Regions from separate parts of the Veillonella sp. genome, predicted to be linked through region 2. Evidence: a T-box and tRNA genes for the amino acid it is inferred to sense, from the RefSeq annotation. Region 2 holds a T-box; the other holds one or more tRNA genes.

Region 1 (11,209 bases), 1.1 Mb from region 2:
ATAAACAATATATAAATTAATACAAAAATAGGACCCCAATTGGGGTCCTATTTACTACAAAGATTATAAATTAACCTTCGATTGCTGTTACTACGCCAGCGCCTACTGTATGGCCACCTTCGCGAATCGCGAAACGAAGACCTTCTTCAATAGCGATTGGTGTAATCAATTCGATGTTCATTGTTACGTTATCGCCAGGCATACACATTTCTACACCTTCAGGAAGGTTTACAACACCTGTTACGTCTGTTGTACGGAAGTAGAATTGTGGACGGTAGTTGGAGAAGAATGGAGTATGACGGCCACCTTCTTCTTTAGTCAATACGTAAACTTCTGCTTTGAATTTTGTGTGTGGTTTGATGGAACCTGGTTTAGCCAATACTTGACCACGTTCGATGTCTTTACGGTCAACACCACGAAGCAATGCACCTACGTTGTCACCTGCTACTGCAGAATCCAACACTTTACGGAACATTTCAAGACCAGTTACTACGTATTGTTCAGCTTTTTCTTTCAAGCCTACTACTTCGATAGTATCCCCAACGTTTACTTGACCACGTTCAACACGGCCAGTTGCTACTGTACCACGACCAGTGATTGTGAAAACGTCCTCTACAGGCATCAAGAAAGGTTTGTCAGTATCACGAACTGGTGTTGGGATGTAGGAGTCTACAGCGTCCATCAAGTCGTCGATTTTAGCTACATATTGAGCGTCGCCTTCCAAAGCTTTCAAAGCGGAACCTACAACGATAGGTACTTCGTCGCCAGGGAATTCATAGGAAGAAAGAAGTTCACGAACTTCCATTTCTACTAATTCGATCAATTCTTCGTCGTCAACCATGTCAGCTTTGTTCAAGAATACTACGATTGCAGGAACACCAACTTGGCGAGCCAACAAGATGTGTTCGCGAGTTTGTGGCATAGGGCCGTCAGCTGCGGAACATACCAAGATAGCGCCGTCCATTTGAGCCGCACCAGTGATCATGTTTTTAACATAGTCAGCATGGCCTGGGCAGTCAACGTGTGCATAGTGACGGTTAGCAGTTTCATACTCAACGTGTGCAGTGTTAATTGTGATACCACGTTCACGTTCTTCTGGAGCTTTATCGATCATACTGTAATCTTGGAAGTCAGCTTGGCCTTTTTCAGCCAATACTTTTGTGATTGCAGCAGTCAAAGTAGTTTTACCATGGTCAACGTGACCGATTGTACCGATGTTAACATGCGGTTTCGTACGTTCAAATTTTTCTTTTGCCATTAGGATTGTATCCTCCTTCACAAAAACAAATTACATTCTAGTATTAATATAATATATTAACCCTAATTTATCAATGGAATATAACATTCCCCTACAAATTATTATACCATATATACAAATGCACAAAAAAGTCGACAGATACGAGTCACATTGAAATCAGGATTAAATTATGGGTAGAAATAAAAAAAGCCTCACCAACGTGAGGTTTAATGGTGGCGGCACACGGACTTGAACCGCGGACACACCGGGTATGAACCGATTGCTCTAGCCAACTGAGCTATGCCGCCATGTATGGAGCTAGTGACCGGGATTGAACCGGTGACCTTATCCTTACCAAGGATACGCTCTGCCGACTGAGCTACACCAGCACAATGAACGATCATTTCACTGTGAATATTTGTGGTTGCGGGGACAGGACTTGAACCTGCGACCTTCGGGTTATGAGCCCGACGAGCTACCAACTGCTCCACCCCGCTATAGATGGTGGAGGGAGAAGGATTCGAACCTTCGAAGTCGAAGACGGCAGATTTACAGTCTGCTCCCTTTGGCCGCTCGGGAATCCCTCCATAAATAAAATGGAGCTGGCGATAGGAATTGAACCCACAACCTGCTGATTACAAGTCAGCTGCTCTACCTATTGAGCTACGCCAGCATCATTACGACAAGATGAATTGTATCATCTGCCACACTAAGTGTCAAGAACTTTTTAAAAACTTTTTTGAAGCTTTTCTTCGTTCACTGCAGTATCTCTTAGTGCTTAATCATAATAACATGAAACGATACCCTATGCAAGTATTTTGTCAAAAAAAAATTACATTTCATAAAACCCACATAAAATACCTTAGTTTCAAGCTTTTATGGAGTAGTTATTAAAAAAGCAACCAAAAAAGGAGATAGTAATCTATCTCCTCTTTATACATTTATAGTTTTCCCTATATTTTACCAATATGTTCAATTTTGTAGTTAGTCGATTACAACAACATGATCTGGATGTGCAATAGTAACTACAGCATGTTTTGGATCATTGTTATGTTCTAAGTACAACTGATCTCCTTCAAGGTGACCACGCCAGCCAACGACAATAGGATACTTCTTACTAATAGTTTTTAGTAATTCAAATGGTTCTAAATTTAAGATTGGCGCAAAGAATACATTAATGCCATCGAGCAATACTACTTCAGTATCACTACGGCTAAGAGCACGACAAATAACTTCTTCTGCTAATTGAGGACGTTCATCACGAGGTACAAGTAGGAATTCTTCTTCGATAAGCTGTTTAGCTTCCAAGTATTTCCAACCTTTTTGCTCGGACAATTCACGAATTAGCAAACTTTTACCAGAACCTGGACCACCAACGATAAACAATATACGTTCATCATCGTTTTGAATTTTTTCCCAACGTTCTTTTACATCTTGTACAGTAACCATATCCTTTGCCTCCTCGCTGCGACCTGTCCTACTTAACCGGACGGTCAGATAACATAACGGATTTGATATATTGGTTTTTTTCATCTAGGGCAAACTGTAAATAAGAATTGCTTGCCGCTGGATTTTTATATTCATATACAGTAGACGTGCCCGAATTCGTTGTAGATTCAACGATACGAGTTGGCATACCGTACACAAAGAGCAATAAATACTTAGTATCGCCCATCGCAATACCGCGACGTGTTGGCGTGTAAATATTTAATAGTACACGGTTGATGAGATTCTTTTTATCTACACTTACGCCGTATTCATTATAGCCAATGAACGCAGAGCCGAAGAGCATGCCCTGATGTTTCCAGTCATTATTAGAATCGTTGATGAAGTGATCATTTAGCTGTAAGCCACGCAACACGAAGTCGTCAGCAGTCAATTTGCCCGCTTCGAAATCATATACTGGTGCTTTTGGTAAACCAAATCTAGGCCATACTTGACCACTAATCATATCAACAGCCTCTATATTGCTTTGTTTAATGGTAAAAGCAATATATTCCTTTTGTTGACCAAGCATAGATTGTTGCTGGCTATTACTATTTGTATTCTCTACAGGACTCTTAAAATCCTTTTTTTGTGGCCATGAATTTTCAGAATGACCTTCATAAAGGAAAATATATGTCTCATTTTTTTGATCACGCCACATCGCATTAGGACTACCATAAGCAAATACCAATTCCATACGCGTGCTACCAGGACCAATATCACGCACTGTATTGACGCCTTTTTTCGTACTATGAATATTAGTAATAGTATTTGGTTCAAAGAAATACGTCGCCCCTTGACCACGCAATGGATCATTTACCAAGCGCTCTACAGAAGGACCTGTATATACAGTTACGGCAAGATCTTTCATATGATAGGTAGTAAAGTTATCTCGCACTTCTGTCTTGTCTACATCTTTAGGCGCTACAAACTGATCTCCTAAGCGATACCCATCAATAGCATAATCATCTTCAGACCCTAAAGCTGGCAAATTATTAGCCGTATAAGACTTACCAATATCAGCCAAGTTATTTTGCGTTACGCTAGGTAATGGACCTTCATTTTCGCTAGCTGCTTGCCAAAACTGTATGGAATCACCAAACTCGGTAACTGCCATTTGTTCAGCTAGCCATCCTGTTTTAGTGTTTTCCTTTTTTGTCTTTGTATCGATTTTAACAGCTTTAATCGGTGCATTATCTATATACGCAACAGACTCAGCCGCATCAATTCCCGCTGCTTCTACAGTTGTCTTATCATCCGTATGTGCAACATCATTTGCATTCTCTGTAGATTCCACCGCAGTTTGTTTCACAGTCGAAATAGCCGGCTCTGCTGCATACCCTACCGATGTAGCAGATAAGCCTACTAAAAGTGCCGCTACGATACGGCTCTTAATAGAATGATTCATCGATTACTCTCCAATTGTGCACGCAACCATGTCAACCATGGCTCAAGTCCATTATGGGCCGTGCAACTTACTTCAAAAATCTCTCCTGTTGGATTCAAATTACGTATATCTTGTATGGCCTTATCTTTTTTGAAAGGTACATAAGGCAATAAATCTATCTTATTAATGAGGATAGCCTTTGACTCTTTAAAGATTAATGGGTATTTAAGAGGCTTATCCTCACCTTCAGTAACAGATAATACAGTTACCTTCATGCTTTCACCAATCTCAAATTCTGCAGGGCATACAAGGTTACCTACATTCTCGATAATGATCATATCCAGTTCATCAAGATTTAAATCACCTAGTGCATCTTGAATCATTTGTGCATCAAGATGGCAACCTCCCACTGTATTGATTTGAATAACAGGAACGCCTAATTCATGAATCCGTTCCGCATCCTTAGCAGTAAATAAATCACCTTCAATAACAGCAAGGCGGTAATCTTTTTTCAAATCATGTAAAGTTGCCTCTAACAGAGATGTTTTACCAGCCCCTGGAGAACCTAATAGATTGAATACAAAAATATTTTTTTCCTTAAACAACTGTTGTAAGGACTCTGCAATGGCATCATTTTTTGCCAATACATTAGTTTTAACTTGAACTTGCATGTCCTAACCTTTCTATCAATCGATATCCATGGAGGTCACTTGTAGTTCGCGGCCACCAATGGTTTGTACGAAATGACTGTCACAATAGGGACAGATAAACTTATAATTTTCTACAGGAAATGTTTTATCACAATCCAAGCACTTTCCTTCAATAGGAATCGTGTTAATTTCTATACGAGAACCTTCTGCGGCAGTCCCTTTTGTAACGGCTTCCCAGCAAAATAGGAGAGAATCTGGCTCTACTCCACTCATAAGGCCCAAATCGAGTTGAACGGAATGAATCACAGATGCATCGTGTTGTCGTAACGTATCGAGGGCTACATCAAGTATACCTTCTGCTATAGACATCTCATGCATGGTATGCCTCATATACAGCTTCAAGCATCATAGTAGTCGTTACAGAGCCTACACCACCAGGCACTGGAGTAATTGCAGACGCAATATCTTTTACCGCTTCATAATCAACATCGCCTACCGTCTTACCTTCTAGTTCATTAATGCCTACATCGATAACAACAGCACCTGGCTTAATCATATCTGCTGTAATCATATGAGCACGACCCGCTGCAGCAATAACGATATCGCCTCGTTTTACTTGCTCTGCCAAATCAGGAGTTCTAGAATGGCACATTGTAACCGTACCATGTGCACCGAGAGTCATAAGCGCTACTGGTTTGCCAATCACTTGGCTACGACCGATTACTACCACATGTTTCCCCTCTACAGGAATATCGTAGTGATTTAAAATTGCCATGCACGCCTTAGCAGTACAAGGGGCAAAGCCCCCTTTGCCAGCAGTTACAAGGCCAATATTATACGTAGTTAAACCATCGATATCTTTTTTAGGATCTAGCATATCGATAAGAGCCTCTGTATCAATGTGTTTAGGCATCGGCATTAACGGTAAAATTCCATGAACAGCCGCATCATTATTTAATTCTTGCAATGCTGTCACCACTTCATCCTGTGTAGCCGTTTCAGGTAATTGTTTTAATACAAAGCCATAGCCAAAATTCTTTGCTGTCTTTTCCATAAATGTAGCGTACATATGAGCACCGTGGTCTTCACCAACAAGTAATACTGCCATAGTAATTACAGAGTCCCCTACTGCTGCAACTTTTTCTTGTAAAATCGCCTTGTGAGCATCTGCTACTGCTTTACCGCGTAATTCGATCATGTGTATCTCCATTCATTCAAACTATCTATAAAATAAGGTGCCTCCGGAGAGGCACCTAAGTCTCTTATTCTATTATATAACGAACTGTCTATAATTTCTAATTATGACCGAATTCGTTTTATCTACGGAAATGAACAGTAATTGCTGTACCAGCCTGAACAGTTGTACCGCTACTTTCATCTTGAGATGTAGCCGTACCAGTTCCATCCGGTTTAAAGGCAAGTCCCGCCTTATGTAACCAATCACGTACTTCACCATAAGTAAAACCAGTAAAGTTAGGCAATGTAACAGAACCATCACTTCCCGGTTTTGGTTCAGGTAATGTATTAGCAGCTTTAACAGCTACTGGTGTACTTTCTTTAACATACGGACTCATTTGGTAATACCGTACAAGTTGAGATACGATGTCCTTAAATACAGGGGCTACAATTTGACTACCATAATAAGAACCCTTTTGTGGGTCATCAATAACGACAAGAACTACAAATTTTGGATCCTCTACAGGGCCAAAGCCAATAAAGGACGCAATGTATTGTCCGTCGAGATAACCGCCATGTTTGGTATCTAGTTTTTGCGCCGTACCAGTTTTACCGCCGAAGTGATAACCTTCTACCATCGCTTTTGTACCGCCACCTTCAGATACTTCTTTTTCTAGAATATCTACAATGGTTTTAGCGGTTTCCGCCGGAACTGGTTGTCCCACAACAGATGTTTCAGTCGTACTTGTTACATCGCCTTGAGAGTTACTATAAGACTTGATGATATGTGGTTTCATCATAGCCCCACCATTAGAAAGTGCACCAAAGGCTCTAACCATTTGTAATGGTGTAACCGCAATACCTTGACCAATGGACATAGTAGCAACGTCTAGCTTACTCATATCCTCTGGATTATACAAAATACCTGCTCCTTCACCAGGCAATTCAATACCTGTTTCAGAACCAAAGCCATAATCACGTACATATTTCGAGAGAATATCTGCACCTGTTAATGTACCAATTTCAGCCATACCAGTATTAATAGAGTACTTCAAAATATCTAGCAAACGAACAGGACCATATCCCTCACCATTCCAGTTTCTAATGATATGTCCATTGGCAGCGAAGGCCCCTTTATCATTATACACAGTATCTAACTTCCATTTGCCTGCTGCAAGAGCTGCAGATGCAATGATAGGTTTGAATGTAGAACCTGGTTCATATAAATTGGTAACCGCAATATTTTTGAAAGCCTCTTCACCACTTTGGTTGTAGTTATTAGGATCATAACTTGGACGATTAGCCATCGCTAATATTTCACCGGTCTTTGGGTCCATAACGATAACGCTCGCATGCTTAGCTCCTGTATCAACCATCGCCTTATCAAGAGCGCGTTCTGCAATAAATTGAATTGTTGCATCAATGGTTAAGGTTACGCTTTTACCCTTATCTGGTAAAAATTTAGATAGTACGGAACCAAAGATGGCATTCCCTTTATTATCAGTAGCTACAATTTCTTGTTGTACGCCCCCCTTTAATTCATCATCAAGAACCATTTCTAGACCATCAAGACCTTTATCATCAGTGCCGACAAAGCCTAATACTTGTGCCGCTAATACACCATTTGGATAATAGCGCTTAGATTCTTCGACGAAATTGAGGCCTGCAATATTATTATCCTTAATAACTTGTTGTACCGCTTTTGATTTGTCTGCATCCATCATACGATTCAACCAGACAAAGGCGGTATCCTCTTGCAAAGCTTTCACAATATTCTCTTTTGACATCGTTACATAGGGCGATATGAGATCCGCAATCTCTTGAGGAGACTGCTTAATCATCTTCGGATCCGCATATAAAGATTTTGTAACTACACTCATCGCCAAAGGCTTACCATTACGGTCATAGATTGTACCGCGCGGCGATTGTAATTTTCTATCTACTTGAACTTGTAATAAGTTTTTCTTCTCTAGGTCAAAGGTATCAAAGACCTGTAACTGTGCTAAACGCCCGATAAGGACGAAGGCAACGGTCATGAGTATGGCAAGGCACCACGTAGTGCGACTCCAATCACTCATGCGTAATAACGCTTTATTTAATAACTTCATCATTTCTCCACTGGACGGCGTAACTTATGGTCTAATGCATCATATAATGCATCTGGTTCATTGGGAATCACCCCATTTTGTACCTGACCTAATAAATACTGCAATCCTTCCCCCACTTTTTTCCCTGCAAGCTTAATAACTCGTTCGTCATAATTTAAATCCTTTGTATGGATAGGCATCTCTAGGCTAAGATCTGCCATACATTCACCAAAGGTTAAGGTGCCATCAGTCGATGCATAAGGCTTCCCACAGCCTAACACATCGGCAGCACAAACCTTAGATAATTGCTCCCATGCAATTCGCATAATTTGACTATCTCGAAACTCACCGCTACGAGCCTCTTTACGGATCCACTTTTTCTCATTAGCTTCCCCATTTTGTACAAAATAATGAAAGCGCATATGATTTTTTACAATCCAAGCTACTCGGCGCACAAAAGCCTTAGGGTAACCTAAACGAGAAAGCAAGGATTCTGTCATTTCAGCACCTAATGTATCATGGCCACGATCCGTCAAACGTCCGTTAATAACAGCTCGTACCGCCGGCATACCCTTTGCTACATCGTGTAACAGTGCACCCCAACGTAATATTAAATCTGGTTCTGTATGAGATACAACAGCTAATGTATGATACCAACCATCAAATTCGTGAAAGTCTTTTTCTTGTGGTAAATCCACAAGATGGTATAGCTCTGGTAAAATAGGCACTTCACGAGCGACGCCATTTTCTACAACGCGACAAGAGCACTCGGCCAAGCGAGATTGTACTAATACATCAAGGCCCTTAGCCACAGCGGGCTCTAACATGAGTCGATCCAGTTCACTACGAACTCTCTCGAGAGATAGCCCAGGCACACGATGAAATGCCTTTGGCATAGCTTCTAATAAGTCTTTGCTAGGTAAGAAATCTAGCTTTGCCACAAAACGACATGCTCTAAATAATCGCAATGCATCTTCTTCGAAGCGTTGCTGTGCATTGCCAATGGTTCGCAATGTCTTATGCTTGATATCTCGGCGTCCCCCTACTAGATCTATAACCTCACCAAAACGATTCATAGCCATGCCATTGACCGTAAAGTCACGACGCAACACGTCTTCCTCCAAGGTATCGGCATAAGCGATTTCTTCTGGTCGATGACTATCCGCTCCATATCGTTCAGTGCGATACGTTGCAATTTCATATTGCTTTCCTTCTAGTGTAGCCACTACTACACCAAAGGATTTTCCTACTAAATCTGTCGTTTGAATATCTTGACTTCGTAGGACTTCAATTACCGTATCAGGACGTGCAGACGTCACAATATCAAAGTCATGAGGCTTTTGATGCATCAAAATATCGCGCACTGCTCCGCCAATGATATAGGCTTCATAACCGGCTTCTTCTAATACAGTCAATATTCGATTGGCTTGTTCCATCATACACACTCCTTTCTGAACTAGTCTAATCTTTATTTTACTACAAATGAAAGCATGAAAAAAGTGCAATCCTATAAGGATTGCACTCGTTCTGCAATAGCTGTACCCGTCGGTGTTACCGCAAGGCCGCCATCACTTGTTTCACGCAATGCTGCTGGCATAGCGCGCCCGATATTATTCATTGCTTCAATAACTTCATCTGGTGGAATTTGACTTTCAATATTCATCAAAGCCAATTCAGATGCAGTAATGGCATGAACTGCATAGAAACCATTACGTTTGACGCACGGTACCTCTACAAGCCCTGCTACTGGATCACAGGCAAGGCCCAATAAGTTTTTCATACACAATGCGATAGCATGGCCTACTTGACGAGGCGTACCACCCATCATTTCTACGATGGCACCGGCAGCCATACAAGCGGCCGTACCAATTTCTGCTTGGCAACCGCCAACGGCACCGGCCACACAAGCGCGATTCGCTACGACATTGCCAATGCCAGAGGCAGCCAAGAAGCCCTTTACCATAGTTGCTCTATCTAGCTTGTAATGGTCCGCTACTGCTTTCACCGCGCCAGGCATAACACCACAAGATCCAGCCGTAGGGCACGCAACAATGCGGAACATCTTTGCATTTGCTTCATTAACAGCAATAGCATAAGTCATCGCCTTGTACGCAATATCACTCATAAATCTTGGTGCTTGGCCATTAAGCTGTGCCGCCTGACCACCGGACATACCAGATGCCGTTTTATCAGTATATGCAATACCATCTTGGATAGACATTTCAAAAATATCTAAGCGATGCTCAATTTCTCGAATAACCGCCTCTTCATTGCGGTCATAATTCTCTAATTCATAACGCAGTACTACATCGCCAAAGGAAATGTTATTTTCCTCAGCTAAGCGAATAATATCTGCAATTGTATCGTATGCATAACTCATCATTCGCCCTCCTATAACGCTTCAAAGGTCATCACATCTTGAATGCCTGGACACTCGCGCATAAACTGAACGGTAATTGGATTTACCACCGTATCGGTAGTAATGACCATAACTGCATCCTTGTGCTTACCCTTCCGAAACACGCGCATGGTAGCGATATTAATATCGGACTCACTCAATGCTTGGCTCACCAAAGAGATAGCGCCAGGTCTATCTTCATGGAATACAACAAGAGTAAACTCATCGCCAGTAATAGACATATCATTGCCATCGACTTCGGTAATCATAATTTGACCACCACCAAGAGATCGACCAATCACAGTCATATGACGATTATGTTCATCGTACATATCAAAACGAACTACATTAGGATGACCTACATCAAGAGGAGACTCGATAAAGTTATACTCCATGCCCTCTTTTTCAGCTAATTTATGAGCAACACGAATATTCGTATCATCCTCTTTAAAACCTAATAAGCCCCCAATCAAGGCACGGTCTGTACCATGGCCTTTATAAGTCTTAGCAAAAGAGCCATATAAGGTTAAATCTACCTTTTTAGGTGTGGAACGGAAAATGCACCGCGCCATCTTACCTAGCCGCGCAGCACCCGCTGTATGCGAACTAGACGGGCCAATCATAACAGGCCCTATAATATCAAAAATACTATTCATACACGCCTCTATATACACATAAACAATGTGAAAATCTTACTTTACCTATAGTATAACAATCGATATTGATAGATGTCTATATGCACATTAGAGGCATAATTGTCTCTTGGAAAAGGACTATATATATATACCG
Region 2 (11,209 bases):
GCTCATGGTAAAAAAATCCATGTAACATGTAATATCATTCCTCATAATGAGGACTTTGAAGGTTTAGAGGATTATTTGAGATTCCTTGAAAGTATCGGTGTAGATGCGATCATCGTAGCCGACATGGGTATCTTTAGCCTTGCTAAACGCGTAGCTCCAGGCCTTGAACTTCATGTAAGTACACAAGCATCTACAACAAACTGGCACACAGTTCAAATGTGGAAAGAACTTGGTGCTACACGCGTAGTAGCAGCTCGTGAAGTATCCTTGGCTGACCTCAAAGAAATGAAGGACAATGTAGATATCGAAATCGAATCCTTCGTACATGGTTCCATGTGTATTTCTTACTCTGGTCGTTGCCTATTATCTAACTACATGACAGGCAACCGCGATGCTAACCGTGGTCAATGCTCTCAATCTTGCCGTTGGAAATACTCCCTTGTTGAATCCAATCGACCTGGTGAATATTACCCAATCGAAGAAGATGAGCATGGTACATATATCTTTAACTCTAAAGACTTGTGCTTGATTCATCGTATTCCAGATTTATATGAAGCTGGTATCGACAGCCTTAAAATCGAAGGCCGTATGAAATCCGTTCACTACTGTGCAACAGTAGCAAAGGTTTACCGTACAGCTATCGATACATACCTTAAAGAAGGTAAAGATTGGTATGTTCGTCCAGAATGGATTGCAGAATTAGAAAAGATTTCTCACCGTCCATATACAGATGGCTTTGCAGAAGGCCGTCCTGACGAAACTGCTCAAAACTATGGTAAATCTACAAATACACAAAGCCATGATTTCATCGGTTTAGTTTTGGGTTATAACGAAGAAGAAAAATACGTTGATCTTGAACAACGTAATAACTTCAAGGTAGGCGATAAAGTAGAATTCTGCCAACCTAAGGGTGAGCTTGTTGAGACTGTAATTGAAAAAATGACAGATGAAGATGGTAATCCAATCGATGTAGCTCCACATGCACAAATGAAAGTGCACATTTATATGGATACACCACTTGAACCATACTCCATGATGCGTCGTGAGTGCAAACCAAAAGCAGAGTAATTATGAGTGGTATACCATTAGAACCGAGTAAATCTATCGGTGCATTTCCGGATGTACCAGATCTAGAGACCTCTGGGGAAGAGGCGTATGTGTTCTTTCATCTTGAGCCGAAGCATACAAACTATATCAATCGCATCATTGAAGGCTATGAATATTTAGGTGTTATGACATCTGTAGATACTAGTGGGCGGTGCATGTTGCGCTGCACACCATCTACAAAGCCATTAGCCATTGAAGTATTAACTAGCTTATCTGATTATGTCACTATAGAGAAATGAGAGTATATCTATGAAACAATCTATTTTGAAACGTGCATTATTAACAGCTTGCCTTAGTGTATCTATGGCTGGCGTAGCTATGGCAGGGCCTGTAGGTCCTGTTATCATTCCTCAAGCAGGGGATGTAGTTGTTATCAATCATGGCCCTGATATGACCTTCACTGGTAATATCAACTTTGATGTGGAAAGCCAAACGAATAACAACTTACAAATTGGCTCTACTGTGATTCCTAATGTAGTATATGGTGCTGCTTTCAATAAAACTGGTGCACCAGATAACATTATTCCAGCTCAAACTTACGTGTATGTAGGTACAAAAGATGGAGCAAATGCTTTTACAGAAGCTAGCGATGCAGACAAAAAAGGGGCTAACTGGAATGTAGAAACGTTGAAGAAAACTAAATCCGGTGATGTACAATTGGCAAGCCGTGGCGTTCCAGAAAAACCATTGGCAAACCAAGTAGCAACTATTAAAGATTCTATTATGCTTAGCGCTGTAGACCTCAGTACAACAGAGGTAGGCCGCAATAGCAAAGGCGTTCTATATATGACAGTTCCTAAGGAATTGAAATTAACTGCGGATACAGGTATTCCTGAAGACGTACGGGAAACAATGCCAGCCATGTTCCGTGGTAAAATGGGTGATTCCCTCATGGTAAACCTTATGCCTCTAAATGATGAGGAAAAACAACAATTAGCTGCAAATCCACACAATGCTAATGCAATCGTATTTAACCGTGGCATGAGTATGGCGAAAATGATTGGTTCCTCTGCTCGTACAAGCAAGGTATACACATACATGAAGGACCACTATTTGAACCTAGTTATCGTAGCAAAAGATTACGACGATAACGGTGCTCGTGGTAGCGGTGTTATGATGGTATCTAAACAAGATAACTCCAATGATGTACTCTTAACACTTTACAAAGGCCCAGATCTTTCCAATAGCAAATTGGAAAAGGTAATTGGTGCTATGTTATCTACAAACTTCAAACGCTAATAGATCTAACAAAATCTTCAAAGTTTAATAGGTCTTACAAAACGGCTCGATATACGGGCCGTTTTCTTTTGGTTTTAGAAGATAAGGGCATTATGTTGAATTTATAGAATTTATGAAATTTACTATTGAACCGTATTGAATTTTTTAATTCCCTATGATACTATAGTCTAGTAAAAGTTATGCAAAGGACATGATTCTCATATCCCTGTGTACCAGAGAGAGGCTGATGCTGGAAATGCCTTACACATATATCAGAGTTACCCCCTTTAAACTGATTTGTCGAACCTAAGTAGGCAAATACGGCCGCCACCGTTATCGGGCTTAATGAAGTGAATTAACTATACACATAGATTCGTATAGGTAGTTAACTAGGGTGGAACCGCGAATGATCTTCGTCCCTTGTTTTGTAGGGATAGAGGGTCTTTTTTTATTACAAAAATCCAGTCTATCCTAGATAATAATTGGAGGAAATTAAAATGGCAGATGTAAAAATCATTTTACCTGATGGTAGTGCGAAGGAATACGCTGCTGGCACTACTCTTGGGGAAGCAGTAAAACAATTATCTAACAGCTTGGCTAAAAAAGTACTAGCTGCAAATGTAAATGGAGAATTAACAGACCTTCGCGAAGAACTCGTTGATGGTTCTGAAGTAGCATTCTTAACATTCGAAGAAGATGGTGGTAAACATACTTTGCGCCACACAGCTTCTCATATCTTGGCGCAAGCGGTTAAACGCTTATGGCCTGAAGCTAAATTGGCTATCGGTCCTGCAATCGATAAAGGTTTCTACTATGATATCGATATGGAACATACTTTGACTCCTGAAGATTTGGGTAAAATTGAAAAGGAAATGAGCCGTATTGTAAAAGAAAACTTGCCTATCACTAAATCTGTAATGTCCCGTCAAGAAGCTATCGAGTTCTTCAAATCTAAAAACGAAGACTACAAGGTAGAATTGATCGAAGATCTTCCTGAAGATGCTGTTATCTCTTGCTACGCGCAAGGTGATTTCATCGATCTTTGTGCAGGTCCTCACGTGGCATCCACTGGTAAGGTGAAAGCTTTCAAATTACAAAGCATTGCAGGTGCATACTGGCGCGGCGATGAAAAGAATAAAATGTTGCAACGTATTTACGGTACAGCATTTGAAAAGAAAGAAGAACTTGATGCATACCTTCACTTGCTTGAAGAAGCAGCTAAACGCGACCACCGTAAACTTGGTAAAGAACTTGGCTTGTTCGTTATCAAAGAAGAAGGTCCTGGCTTCCCATTCTTCTTACCAAAAGGTATGGCTCTTCGCAACGAATTGGAAAACTTCTGGCGCGAAGTTCATCATGAATTTGATTACGAAGAAATTCGCACACCAATCATCTTAAATAAACAATTGTGGGAAACATCTGGTCACTGGTTCCATTACCGTGAAAATATGTACACTACAATCATCGATGATGAAGAATATGCAATTAAACCAATGAACTGCCCAGGCGGTATCTTGGTTTACCAAAACGAAATGCATTCTTACCGTGACTTCCCATTGCGTTACGCTGAACTTGGTTTAGTACACCGTCATGAATTGTCCGGTGCTTTACACGGCTTATTCCGTGTACGTGCATTTACACAAGATGATGCTCACGTATTCATGTTGCCAGACCAAATGCAATCTGAATTGATGAAAGTTATCGAATTGTTCGACCGCATTTATAGCCAATTTGGCTTAAAATACCATGTTGAATTGTCTACTAAACCAGACAATGCAATGGGTGATGATGCAATCTGGGAAGCAGCTACAGAAGCATTGCGCAATGCAATTGAAGCAAAAGGTATTCCTTACGTAATCAACCCTGGCGATGGTGCATTCTATGGTCCTAAACTTGACTACCATATCGAAGACTCCTTAGGTCGTACATGGCAATGTGGTACTATCCAATTGGATATGAACTTGCCTGAACGTTTCCAAATTGAATATGTTGGTGAAGATGGTCAAAAACATCGTCCTATCATGATTCACCGTGCATGCTTCGGCTCCATGGAACGTTTCATCGGTATCTTAACTGAACACTATGCAGGCGCATTCCCAACTTGGATGGCTCCTGTACAAGTTAAAATCTTGCCTATCTCTGAAAAACATGTTGAATATGCTAAAGAATTGGCAAAACAAATGCACCGCGACTATGTACGTGTAGAAGTGGATGATCGTAGCGAAAAAATTGGCTACAAAATCCGTCAAGCACAAATGGCAAAAGTTCCTTACATGCTTGTTGTGGGTGATAAAGAAGTTGAAGAAGGTACAGTTAACGTTCGTAAACACGGTGGTGACGAATTAGGTTCCGTACCATTCGAAGAATTCTTCAATTCCATTAAAATTGAAATTAAAGACCGTAACTAATAATTTAGCCCCCATATACTAAAGCCTTTCATTAGACTTAAGTCTAGGAGTTGGCCGTTTGTATAGTGGGGGCTATATCTTTAATTGTTACCTGTGAGTAGCGAAAGGAAATAGTATGAAAGAAGTAAATTCATATGGTTGGAAAGCTGTTATTGGTTCCTCTATTGGGTATGCCATGGATGGCTTTGATCTCTTAATTCTTGGATTTATGTTGACCTTAATTTCTGGAGATTTAGGTTTGACCACAGGTCAAGCGGGGTCTCTTGTGACATGGACCTTGGTTGGTGCTGTACTTGGTGGTTTCATCTTTGGTACCTTGTCAGATAAATTTGGTCGCGTTCGCGTATTGACTTGGACTATCGTACTCTTTGCCGTATTTACTGGCCTCTGTGCCTTTGCTCAAGGCTATTGGGATCTTCTTATTTATCGTACAATTGCAGGTATTGGTTTAGGTGGTGAATTTGGTATTGGTATGGCACTCGCTGCTGAAGCTTGGCCTGCACAGCATCGTGCCAAAGCGACAAGCTATGTTGCCCTTGGTTGGCAATTAGGCGTGTTGGCTGCCGCTTTGTTAACACCTTTACTCATTCCTATCATTGGATGGCGTGGCATGTTTATGGTTGGTATTATTCCAGCTTTAATTGCTTGGGTATTCCGTGCTAAACTACATGAACCAGAAATCTTTGTACAAAGTAAAGAAGCTAAGGAACATTCACATATAAACTCTTTTAAGTTATTAGTAAAAGATGTAAGAACTACAAAGACATCAATTGGTGTTGCTATTTTAACATCTGTTCAGAACTTTGGTTATTACGGTATTATGATTTGGTTACCTAATTTCTTAAGTAAGCAATTAGGCTTCTCCCTTACAAAATCTGGTTTGTGGACAGCGGTTACTGTTTGTGGCATGATGGTAGGTATTTGGTTATTTGGTCGCTTGGCTGATAAAATAGGTCGTAAACCTACATTCATTCTATTCCAAGTATGTGCTGTAGTATCTATTTTAATCTACTCTCAACTATCTGATCCAACAGCGATGCTATTTGCCGGTGCTATCTTAGGTGCCTCTGTAAATGGTATGATGGGTGGATATGGTGCCTTGATGGCAGAAGCCTACCCAACAACTGCCCGTGCAACTGCTCAAAACGTACTGTTTAACATCGGCCGTGCTGTAGGTGGCTTTAGTCCAATGGTAGTAGGTATGATTATCTCTATGTACTCCTACCAAGTAGCAATTGCATTCCTAGCTATTATCTACGTACTTGATATTCTAGCAACTGTATTCTTAATTCCAGAACTTAAAGGTAAAGAATTAGAATAAGAAAACTAGTAAATAAGACTAATACATAAGACTAGTATATACAATTAGTAAATAAAACTAGTAAATAAGATTAGTAAACAAAACTAGTAAATAAGACTAGTAAATAAGACTAGTAAATAATTTAACTACATTAAGCGCTGTCTTCGGACGGCGCTTTTTTTGTATCTGTATTTAAATTTGTAATTATATCTCTTGTAATTTATGGAAAATAAAGCTATTTTGCAGGAGTTTTATACGCTTTGTCGAATACTATTTTGGCTATTAACATTTTGATGTAAAAACACAACGCAAGCTGCTGCTACTACCAGTTAAAAGTAATTTTGCTAAGTGGAGATATATGTCATTTTAGAGATACTACCAGTTAAAAGTAACTTTGTTAGGTGGAGATATAGGCCATTTTAGAGATAGTACCAGTTAAAACTAAATTTGATAAGTGAAGATATAAGTCATTTTAGAGATACTACCAGTTAAAAGTAATTTTGCTAAGTGGAGATATATGTCATTTTAGAGATACTACTAGTTAAAACTAATTTTGTTAGGTGAAGATACAAGTCAATTTGGAGATACTACCAGTTAAAAATAAATATTTTTAACTGGTAGTATCTGGAAAATAGGTTATGTATGGAAAAATTGTAAAAAGGTAAAGGAGTGATCTTAGTGGCGCGGTTACGATTACGTGAGGTTAGTGACAGTGAAAAAGATTTTAATCGATTAGAGCGAGCTATGCGATATGGTAAACGGTTAAAGTTAGCAAAAAAGGTGCCTAGAGATATATTTTTGCCAGAGGATAAGCAGTTATGGTTTTTATTTGAACGTATTTATACGGTGTTTCATGATAAGGAGGTAGCTGTATTAAGACGGTTTGGTTTGACACCGATGCAATATAATGTATTGGAGTTTGTTTATGTTTCGTCGTGTAAACCAACATTGGGATTTATAGTGGATGAGTTACGAGTATCGTATGGAAATTTATTTGCCGTTGTAAAAAATTTAACAAAGAAAGGTTTATTGACTTGTAGTGTATGTTCAACTGATAGACGATCCAAAAGCCTCAGTTTGACTTATGAAGGAAAGCTTTTATTTGAAGAAGTACAAGTTGTACATGATAAAGTGTTAGGTAACATGTTTTCAGTTATGTGTAAAAATAAGAAAAGTGATATTAGATCTGATTTAGCATATATACTTAAACATTTCAGTCCAGAAAAAATAGAATAATAGCATTAAAGAAAGTAATAGAGTAATCGATAGAGTGAGTGAGGATAATAGATTAAGTGGGGACGATAGATTAAATGGGAACATAGACTGAGTAGGGGAATAGTGAAAATAGAGGAAATAGGGTTAGTAGGGGAAATTAATTGGTTAAAGTAAAAAAATCCTACAATTTCTGCTAATAAGAAATTGTAGGATTTTGATGTTCTGATAGTTAGTTTTAAGCGATGCCAATCCAGTGCCAGTATGTTAGGGCAAATACGAGCATCATAACATAGCCGATGATGGTTAATGGAATGCCTGTAGTCATAAAAGTTTTTACGTCGAATGTGTCTGTACCGTAAGCCACCATACCTTGAGGTGAATTTACTGGTAATACTAGACCAAAGCAGATTGCGTATTGCATGAGCATGGTTACGCCGATTGGGTTTAGCCCTTCTGCATTGTGACCTACTACGATGGAGATTACGATAGGGATCATAGCAGAGGAGAGGGCTGTAGCAGATGCAAAGCCTAAATGAATAACAATGAGGAAGGCGGCCATTACAGCAATTAAGATAAATACGCTAGCGCTTTCAAGGGAGAAAGCATTTACGAATACTTGAGCGAGCCATGTAGCCGCTTTTGTTTTAAGCAATACAGAGCCAAGACCGATACCAGCACCAAACATAACGATGGAACCCCAGTCGATGTTTGGCTGTGCAAATTTCCAGTCCATAATGCCGATTTTAGGGAAGAAGAATAATGCAATGGCAACGATTGTTGTAGTCGTTGTGTCGATGGAATGTAGCTTGCCACCAGTAGCCCATAATGCGAGTAGACCAATAGAGATACATAATAGTTTCTTTTCGTCTGTACTCATAGGACCAATTTCTTGGCGCATTTTAGCCAGCTGTACATCGCCACCTACAAGTTCTTTGAACTCAGGCTTAATTAATGCTTGTGTTAAGAAGTAGGCGATGATGACCATAATAATAGAGAATGGGGCTGCTGCAGTTAGCCAATCTATCCAACTGACAGATGTATTCATCTGCGTTTGCATAAAGCCTACGGCTACAAGATTTTGTGCAGCTGCCGTTTGGATCATAATATTCCAGAATGTATCGGCCTGTACAGCACCTACCATGAGTAGAGCTGCTACGCGGCTTTTACGTTCAATGCCTAAGTTCTCAACAATACCGATGATAATTGGTGCTAAGCAGGCAATACGAGCTGTTGCACTTGGTACGAAGAAGGCGAGGATAAGGCCTGTAATAATAACACCTAAATAAATACGGCTCACCTTAGTACCAACACTAGACAGCACCAACATGGCAATACGACGGTCTAGACCTGTTTTACGCATGGCTACAGAGATAAACATAGCCGCGCCTACGAGAATCATAGCCGGTGAAGAATAACCAGAAATGATAAGCTTTAATGCATTGGCTGTGCCCATCGCCTTAGCAGGTGCTTCAGGATTTGGTGAGAACCCTAACAATAAGGCCGTAAGCGCTGTAATCATGGTAGCACTTACTGGATAGGAAACTGCTGACGTCATCCACAAGATGATAGCAAAGGCGAGCACACCGATCATACGATGACCACCGGTAGATAATGTGTCCGGTGTAGGCAATAATAAAATGCCACCTAAAACAATGAAGGATAAAATAAGTCCAATATTTTGAGCTGTTGTACGCGCCTTTTGTAGAGGAGCAGTGGTTGTTACACTCATAATAAAACTCCTTTCTAATTGTGTAATACCTATTACTTTATAACATCTAATAAGGTGAACTATATGAGTTAGACTATCCTATAAGGTAAACTATATAAGTTAGACTATATAAGTTAGATTATATAAGCTAGACTATATAAGCTAGACTATATAAGCTAGTTTATATAAGCTAGACTATATAAGCTAGATTATATAAGCTAGATTATATAAGATAGATTATGCTATAAGGTACACTATATAAGATAGTCTATGCTATGAATATTATTGTATCGTATTTTCTATAGAATTAGTTATTTTAATTATAAGAATATTGTATACATAAAGGGGATAGGTGTCAGTAAGTATACCTATATACAGAACTTCTAATGTCTGTTATACTATAAAAGTTGTGATAACAAATTTATTGTTGAAAGTTCAATATTATTGTTGACTTTCACCATTCGATTTGTTATTATAATTAAGTAATTTATGAAGCAGAGGCCATCCGCCACTCACCTAATACCAAGAAGTATGAGGTTAATATAGAGAACTCTATTCGGATGGTGTTTGCCGTCCGTTTTTTTTATTCTCTTGGAGGTGAACGCTATTAGCAAGGATACACCACGCATTAATGAAGAGATTCGTGCTCGTGAACTTCGTGTCGTAGGTCCTGAAAACGAACAAATCGGCATCATGTCTGGCCGTGAAGCGTTGGCTTTGGCTGAAGAAAAGCATCTTGATCTTGTGGAAATTGCACCTAACGCTAAACCACCAGTAGCTCGCATTATGAACTACGGTAAATATCGTTATGAACAACAAAAACGCGAGAAAGAAGCGAAGAAGAAACAAAAAATCGTAACTTTAAAAGAAGTTAAGTTACGTCCACATATTGAAGACCATGACTTTTACGTAAAAATGAAAAACGCATCCAAATTCTTGGGTGAAGGTAACAAAGTAAAAGTAACCATCATGTTCCGCGGTCGTGAACTTTCACATCCAGAACTAGGCATGGCAGTGTTGACACGTTTCGCTGAAGAACTCAAAGAAACAGCGTCTATTGAAAAAGCAGCTAAATTAGAAGGTCGTAACATGACCATGATTTTAGTAAGTAAATAATGTTTTGGGAGGATTATAATTATGCCAAAAATTAAAACTCGTCGCGCAGCGGCTAAACGTTTCGCAGTAACTGGTACTGGTGAATTCAAGCGTGCAAAAGCTTTCAAAAGCCACATTCTTGAGAAAAAATCTCCAGCTCGTAAACGTAATTTGCGTAAAGCTACATTGGTTGCAAAAGCTGACCACAAACGCGTAGCTAAATGCTTACCATACGCTTAATCGTTAACTATTAGATCGATACATCGTAATTTAGGAGGAATATACAATGGCAAGAGTGAAAAAAGGCGTTACAGCTCATGCACGTCATAAAAAGATTTTAAAATTAGCTAAAGGTTACCGCGGTACACGTTCCCGTTTGTTCAAAAAAGCTAACGAAACAGTAATGAAAGCGTTGTACTACGCTCGTCGTGACCGTCGTGCGAAAAAACGCGAATTCCGTCAATTGTGGATCGCTCGTATCAACGCAGCGGCTCGCATCAATGGCACAACTTACAGCCGTTTCATCGCTGGTTTAGCTAAAGCAGGCGTTGAAGTTAACCGTAAAATGTTGGCTGACTTGGCAGTTAACGATGCAGCAGCATTCGCTAAACTTGTTGAAGTAGCTAAAAACGCTTAATAGCATAACAATACAGACTAAGGACTCTCTTTGGAGGGTCCTTTTTTGTATGGTGAAAGTATGATATAGTGAAAACACATATTGTGTTCTGTAAAAGCGGGAGAATAGAGGAGGAGTAGGTAATGGAACAGTTATTTTATCTGTTGATACCTTTGGGTCTTTGTTTGTTTTATTTAGGTATTAAATACACGATTCGCTTTGGTAGAGCTAAGATGCTCTATGAAATGCCTTATGTAAATAAAGAAGGCACCTTTACGTTAGAGCGAGCAGGTACTTATGGCCTATGGCTTAGTGGAAAAATGTTTACAAAGGCGCCTATTGGCGAATTTGCTTTTAACTTAGTTGATGAAAAAACGGGAAGGACAATTCCTTTATTTCTATCTATTATGCGCGCTCGAGTTAATGGCATTACTCACTCAAGAATGGAATTATATACCTTTGATGCGAGGCCAGGTACCTATAGACTGTCCATTACAGAAGATCCCTTTGTATTAGATACAGTTATGAAAAAAGTAGGCGAT

What was found. The T-box of region 2 lies ahead of thrS (threonine--tRNA ligase). A T-box ahead of a tRNA ligase gene usually reads a tRNA of that ligase, here a tRNA-Thr.
Region 1: it has a tRNA-Thr gene. The T-box ahead of thrS (threonine--tRNA ligase) is inferred to sense a tRNA for this amino acid. The anticodon was not compared.

What each region holds. Positions count from the first base shown of each region.
Region 1 covers NZ_JBGKFB010000001.1:1,157,807-1,169,015, reverse strand. Annotated here, with positions in the region: gene tuf (elongation factor Tu) at 71-1,258, opposite strand; tRNA gene ACDF53_RS05220 (tRNA-Met) at 1,469-1,545, opposite strand; tRNA gene ACDF53_RS05215 (tRNA-Thr) at 1,551-1,626, opposite strand; tRNA gene ACDF53_RS05210 (tRNA-Met) at 1,659-1,734, opposite strand; tRNA gene ACDF53_RS05205 (tRNA-Tyr) at 1,740-1,824, opposite strand; tRNA gene ACDF53_RS05200 (tRNA-Thr) at 1,835-1,910, opposite strand; gene brxF (BREX-3 system P-loop-containing protein BrxF) at 2,222-2,686, opposite strand; gene ACDF53_RS05190 (hypothetical protein) at 2,715-4,130, opposite strand; gene hypB (hydrogenase nickel incorporation protein HypB) at 4,127-4,780, opposite strand; gene hypA (hydrogenase maturation nickel metallochaperone HypA) at 4,796-5,137, opposite strand; gene ACDF53_RS05175 (bifunctional 5,10-methylenetetrahydrofolate dehydrogenase/5,10-methenyltetrahydrofolate cyclohydrolase) at 5,130-5,957, opposite strand; gene ACDF53_RS05170 (penicillin-binding transpeptidase domain-containing protein) at 6,076-8,043, opposite strand; gene ACDF53_RS05165 (CCA tRNA nucleotidyltransferase) at 8,043-9,461, opposite strand; gene sdaAA (L-serine ammonia-lyase, iron-sulfur-dependent, subunit alpha) at 9,530-10,402, opposite strand; gene sdaAB (L-serine ammonia-lyase, iron-sulfur-dependent subunit beta) at 10,414-11,076, opposite strand.
Region 2 covers NZ_JBGKFB010000001.1:17,590-28,798, reverse strand. Annotated here, with positions in the region: gene ACDF53_RS00140 (U32 family peptidase) at 1-1,068, shown strand, start outside; gene ACDF53_RS00135 (DUF4911 domain-containing protein) at 1,071-1,346, shown strand; gene ACDF53_RS00130 (hypothetical protein) at 1,357-2,346, shown strand; T-box leader at 2,517-2,749, shown strand; gene thrS (threonine--tRNA ligase) at 2,823-4,733, shown strand; gene ACDF53_RS00120 (MFS transporter) at 4,849-6,054, shown strand; gene ACDF53_RS00115 (MarR family winged helix-turn-helix transcriptional regulator) at 6,712-7,269, shown strand; gene ACDF53_RS00110 (DASS family sodium-coupled anion symporter) at 7,484-8,977, opposite strand; gene infC (translation initiation factor IF-3) at 9,554-10,072, shown strand; gene rpmI (50S ribosomal protein L35) at 10,094-10,291, shown strand; gene rplT (50S ribosomal protein L20) at 10,338-10,688, shown strand; gene ACDF53_RS00090 (hypothetical protein) at 10,811-11,209, shown strand, end outside.